2 linked regions of the Lacibacter sp. H407 genome follow. The protein of the gene in region 1 interacts with the protein of each later gene in a pairwise test. Links are inferred from orthologs where the notes say so. Each region holds a gene or a part of one and is shown in the gene's direction. Other genes may lie near its edges.

Evidence for each region.
Region 2: the proteins of rho (region 1) and nusG interact in binary tests that used the Escherichia coli proteins (3 or more experiments, as listed by UniProt). The link is inferred for Lacibacter sp. H407 from one-to-one orthologs.

What each region holds. Positions count from the first base shown.
Region 1 is NZ_JBBKTU010000001.1:1,295,579-1,298,467, reverse strand. The notes cover bases 1-2,882. They hold rho (transcription termination factor Rho), read left to right. Parts: upstream 1-553; coding sequence 554-2,212; downstream 2,213-2,882. Other genes in these bases: WG989_RS05565 (hypothetical protein), read left to right, coding at 2,805-2,882; WG989_RS05570 (hypothetical protein), read left to right, coding at 2,587-2,775; WG989_RS05575 (hypothetical protein), read left to right, coding at 2,234-2,542; asnS (asparagine--tRNA ligase), read right to left, coding at 1-260. In the rest of the region: more of WG989_RS05565, read left to right, coding at 2,883-2,889. UniProt on the Escherichia coli protein: Facilitates transcription termination by a mechanism that involves Rho binding to the nascent RNA, activation of Rho's RNA-dependent ATPase activity, and release of the mRNA from the DNA template.
Region 2 is NZ_JBBKTU010000001.1:2,599,718-2,602,654, forward strand. Bases 8-2,937 are described here. They hold nusG (transcription termination/antitermination protein NusG), read left to right. Parts: upstream 8-1,154; coding sequence 1,155-1,721; downstream 1,722-2,937. Other genes in these bases: tuf (elongation factor Tu), read left to right, coding at 8-755; secE (preprotein translocase subunit SecE), read left to right, coding at 951-1,145; WG989_RS11385 (hypothetical protein), read right to left, coding at 1,790-2,260; rplK (50S ribosomal protein L11), read left to right, coding at 2,573-2,937. Also shown: more of tuf, read left to right, coding at 1-7. UniProt on the Escherichia coli protein: Part of the processive rRNA transcription and antitermination complex (rrnTAC). The complex forms an RNA-chaperone ring around the RNA exit tunnel of RNA polymerase (RNAP).

The sequences.
Region 1 (2,889 bases):
TCCAGCTTTTGACCCTTCCCTAATGAGGGCAACAACGTTCCGGTGACTTTCAACGAAGCGGAAGTCGTGATTCGTTTCAGTTGTTCTTCATCAAACTTCCCCAGTTCCAATACTACCTGCAGATTGTTATTGGTGCTTCCATCATTCAAAGCAATGAACTGGTTATTTCGAAATGTACGCACCCAACCCATGACAGTTATCTCTTGCTCCTTTGGTTCCCAACTAAGCAATTCCTTGATCTTGATCCGTTTGTTGAACATAAACACTGAAATTTTGAGCGGCAAAGATAATTACTCCACTATCAGAAAGCTTGTATTTTACTGAACCATCCTGAGAAAGGTAAAACCATGATAAATGCCCGCCATACGTTTTTTTTTGCTTTTTCCAAATTTACCGTAACATTGCAGTGGAATCTGACCGATATTTAAAATCCGACTTCATCAAGCTCATCAAATTCGGTCGCTCCAAGTTCCCTTAAACTTTAGCAACACATACTTTCAGATTAAAACAAGTCTAACGATTTACCCACCCGTGTTAATGAACTAAATTTTTTATGTACGACATCCTCCAATTGAACGACATGCTCGTTCCTGAGTTGCTTGATATTGCTGAGCAACTAAAACTTACAGGTTCCAAGAAAATGGACAAACAAGAACTTATTTATAAAATTCTCGATAAACAGGCGGTTATGGCAAGTGAAAACAAAGGTGCCGATGAAAAAGGCAAACGCAAGCGTATTATCAAAACGACCACTGCTTCAGGCACTGAAGAAGCCGTAGTAGAAAGTGGTGATCTGGAAACAACAGCACCAAAAGTGAAAAAGAAAAAAGAGGAAGCGCCTGCACCTGTTGCAGCAGCTGCCAAAAAACCAATCAAAAAAGTGGTTGAAAAACCACAGCCAATTATTCCTCCCGGTTTTACGTTGCCCGGTGAAGATGATTTCGTTGCCGGTCCTCCGGAAATGGAGTTGGGTGAACTCTTACAAGAGTCGAACCAGGAAGCGGAGAATCCGCAACCGAATGAACAGCGTCCTTCACAACAACAACAGCAACGTCCGTTTCAAAATAATAAACGTGAACAGGCATTCAATATCGAATTTGATGGGATCATCCAGGGCGAAGGTGTATTAGAAATGATGCCTGATGGATATGGTTTCCTGCGAAGCAGTGATTACAACTATTTGTCAAGTCCGGATGATGTATATGTATCTCCATCACAGATCAAACTGTTTGGCTTAAAAACAGGTGATACAGTTTATGGATCGGTACGTCCGCCAAAAGAAGGTGAGAAATATTTCGCTTTATTAAAAGTAGATACGATCAATGGAAAGCGCCCCGACGAAGTGCGTGACCGTGTACCGTTTGATTATCTCACACCATTGTTCCCGTATGAAAAATTAAATCTTACTACTACTTCGAATAATTACAGTACCCGTATCATGGATCTGTTTACGCCAATTGGTAAGGGACAACGTGGTTTGATCGTTGCCCAGCCAAAAACGGGTAAAACCATGTTGTTAAAAGAACTGGCCAATGCCATTGCAGAAAATCATCCGGAATGTTATTTGATGATTGTGCTGGTTGATGAGCGTCCGGAAGAGGTAACAGATATGGAACGTAGTGTAAAAGCAGAAGTGATCGCCAGCACGTTTGATGAACCTGCAGAGAAACACGTGAAAGTAAGTACCATCGCTTTACAGAAAGCTAAGCGTTTGGTTGAGTGCGGACATGATGTTGTAATTCTGTTAGATTCAATTACACGTTTGGCCCGTGCACATAATACAGTAGCACCATCAAGTGGTAAAGTATTAAGTGGTGGTGTGGAAGCAAACGCCATGCAGAAACCAAAACAGTTTTTTGGTGCTGCACGTAAAATTGAAAACGGCGGATCGTTAACCATCATTGCAACTGCACTTGTTGATACAGGTAGTAAAATGGATGAGGTGATCTTTGAAGAATTTAAAGGAACCGGTAACATGGAATTGGCACTTGACCGTAAGCTTGCCAACCGTCGTGTGTTCCCTGCAATTGACATCGTTGGTTCAAGTACACGCCGTGATGATCTGTTGCTCGACAAGGATACTTCGAAACGTATGTGGGTGTTACGTAAACACATGAGCGATATGAATCCGGAAGAAGCCATCAATACGTTGTTACAACATATGCGTGGCACAAAAGACAACAATGAATTCCTCATCAGTATGAATGGTTAATCGTTTTAAAAACTTTACAGTATGAAACAACTTATCACATCGCTGTTACTTCTTTCATTATTCAGTTGCGACAACACACAGCAATCTGACAACGAAAAAGAAACAAGCGAAACCAACATTGAGATCAGTGGCGACTCTGGTGAAATAAAAATCAGTAAAGAAGGCATTTCAATTCAAGGAGATGATTCAGCGAGTATCAAGATCAATTCTAAAGACGGGATCAAGATTGAAGGGAAAGATGGCAAAGTGGAAATAAAAACCGGCGATGGTGGAAAGCTCAACGTGGAGAAGAAGGGAAAAGAAGTAAACATCGAGATCAAAGAAAATTAAACGATACAGTCCTGCTTTCAGAAGCAGGACTTTTTTATTTGTACATGATTTATACAATTGGAAATATTTGCAGAGCCATTGGTTTTCTTGCATTTCTTATTATGTGCTATGCCTGGTTTATGACAAGTGATCTGCAATTGTTTCTGAAAGCCAAACAAGTGACCATTGTATTTTTCAGCTTGTCGATTGTACTGTGGCTTATTTCCATTGTTGCAGCACGCAGAAACAGATAAATTATATTACCACTATACAACCATCAAACTTGAAAGAAATTATATTATTCCTTCTTTTATCCTTTAATACAATCACAACTTTTTCACAGCTAACAGCTGAACTTTGTGGCGAAA
Region 2 (2,937 bases), 1.3 Mb from region 1 along the record:
AGTTGTTGGAACTGGTTGAAATGGAAATTCGTGAACTGTTAAGCTCTTATGGCTTTGATGGTGACAATACTCCAATCATCCAAGGTTCTGCTACCGGCGCTTTGGCTGGCGAACCACAATGGGTTGCTAAAGTAGAAGAATTGATGGAAGCAGTAGATACTTTCATTCCTCTTCCTCCACGCCCGGTTGACATGCCATTCCTGATGAGTGTAGAGGACGTGTTCTCAATCACTGGTCGTGGTACTGTTGCTACTGGTCGTATTGAGCGTGGTATTGTGAAAGTAGGTGAGGCCGTTGAAATTGTAGGTTTGATGGATGCTCCAATGAACTCTACTGTAACTGGAGTTGAGATGTTCAAGAAGTTATTGGATCAAGGTCAGGCTGGTGATAACGCAGGTTTGCTCCTCCGTGGTATTGAGAAGAAAGATATCCGTCGTGGTATGGTTATCTGTGCTCCAAAATCAATCACTCCTCACACTGAATTCAAAGGTGAAGTTTACGTGTTGAGCAAAGAAGAAGGTGGACGTCATACTCCATTCTTCCAAAAATACCGTCCTCAGTTCTACTTCCGTACAACTGACGTAACTGGTGAAGTTGAATTACCTGCAGGAACTGAAATGGTGATGCCTGGTGATAATACAAACCTTACTGTAAAACTTATCCAGCCAATTGCGATGGAGAAAGGTTTGAAGTTTGCGATCCGTGAAGGTGGTCGTACAGTAGGTGCCGGACAGGTTACTGAAATTATAAAATAAGCGAAGCCACGGCTTTTAGCTTACGCAAATGTTTTACATTTGCAATACATAAAACTAAAAGCTGTCCGTCTTCTGGCGGATAGCTTTTAGCTTTCTACGGGCATGGTGCAACGGTAGCATACGGGTCTCCAAAACCTTTGATCTGGGTTCGAATCCTAGTGCCCGTGCAGATTAAATCTGTAAATCAGAAATTAAATGAACAAAGTATCGGCTTACTTCAAAGATTCGTACAGAGAGTTGCTTGAAAAAGTAACCTGGCCAACTTGGCAACAGCTTCAGCAGTCAACGATGATTGTGCTGATTGCCACGCTGATCATTACCGCTATTATTTGGGTGATGGATCTGGGTATTGCCAGTGCTCTTCAATTCTTTTATTCATTCTTCAAATAATAAGTAGTCATGTCTGAAACTGCCAATGTGGAAACCAGTAAGTGGTATGTGCTTCGTGTCGTGAGCGGCAAAGAGAAGAAGGTGAAGGAATACCTGGATAAAGAAATTACACGTAACGGTTGGGATAATATTGTAAAGCAGGTGTTTCTGCCTGTTGAAAAAGTGTACAAAGTTGCCAATGGTAAAAAAGTAGTTCGTGAACGTAACTTCTATCCCGGCTATGTAATGATTGAAGTAGAAGAAGGAAAATTAGGCGATGATATTCGTGAAACCATCAGCAATACAAGCAATGTGATCCATTTCTTAGGAAAGGAAAATCCAATTGCATTACGCAAAGCTGAAGTAAATAAAATGCTGGGTAAGGTTGATGAAATGGCTGATGCAAGTGGTATGACCATGAGTGAGCCGTTCATTGTCGGTGAAACGATCAAAATTATTGATGGACCATTCAACGACTTTAATGGTGTAATTGAAGAAGTGAATGATGAGAAGAAAAAACTGAAAGTAGCCGTAAAAGTATTTGGACGTGCTACTCCGGTTGAATTGAATTACATGCAGGTTGAAAAGCTTTCTTAAAAAAGATCAACATAACAGAAAGTCCCCATCTCATTGAGTGGGGACTTTTTATTTAGAGCAGGAATTCTTTACGATTCCTGGCTTTCTGTACTGCTTGTTTCTTCAACTGCAGGAGCAGCAGGTGCTTCCGGTAATGGAAGTTCAACCTGAACAGGCGCCGGTGCAGGAGCACTTACCGGTTTTGCTTTAGGAGCTGCCTTTTTAGGAGCCGCTTTTTTTGCTGCTGGCTTTGCCTTAGGAGCCGCTTTTTTAGGAGCTGCTTTTTTTGCTGCCGGCTTTGCTTTTGGAGCTGCTTTCTTTTTAGCCGGAGCTTTTTTCGCTGCTTTTTTCTTTGCTGCTTTTTTTACAACTTTCTTGATGGCTTTTTTAGCAGCCTTCTTTTTTACAGCGGCCTTTTTCTTGGGAGCTACTTTCTTTTTAGCAGGAGCTTTTTTTGCTGCTTTTTTCTTAGCAGGAGCTTTTTTCGCTGCTTTCTTTTTTACTGCCTTTTTAACTGGTTTCTTGGCAGCCTTGGCAGCTTTCTTTTTTGCTTTTGCCATTTGATTGATTTTTTTAAAGTTGTTTGTGGAGTTTTTTAGAATTGAATTGAAAAATTAAAGCAAATTATGCAGCCAGTAAAAAATAAATGCTCTTTTTTTTACAAGGTTATACAGCAGTTGTAAAATTGTTGTTGTTACAGTCCCAAAATCAACAACGTTTACACACGTTCAAAACCATAAAATACTTGCTAAAACCCTTTGCTGGTAAGGAAATGAGCCTTACCTTTGCCATCCCAAAAAGTTCTTTAGAAGAATTTATTTGTTTGGGAGTGTCGCAGGAAGCGGCACGCTATCACCAAAAAAACTTTTACAATGGCAAAAGACATCACAGGATTTGTGAAACTGCAGGTAAAGGGTGGACAGGCAAACCCTGCACCTCCTGTAGGACCGGCCCTTGGTTCAAAGGGTCTTAACATCATGGAGTTCTGCAAGCAGTTTAATGCAAGAACTCAAGACAAAATGGGGAAAGTAGTACCTGTTTTGATTACTGTTTACTCCGACAAGTCGTTCGACTTCGTTATCAAAACTGCACCTGCGTCCGTTCAATTACTGGAAGCAGCGAAACTTCAAAAAGGTTCGAAAGAACCAAATCGTGCTAAAGTTGGTAAGGTAACCTGGGATCAGGTAGAAGCAATTGCGAAGGATAAAATGCCTGACATGAATTGCTTTACACTGAA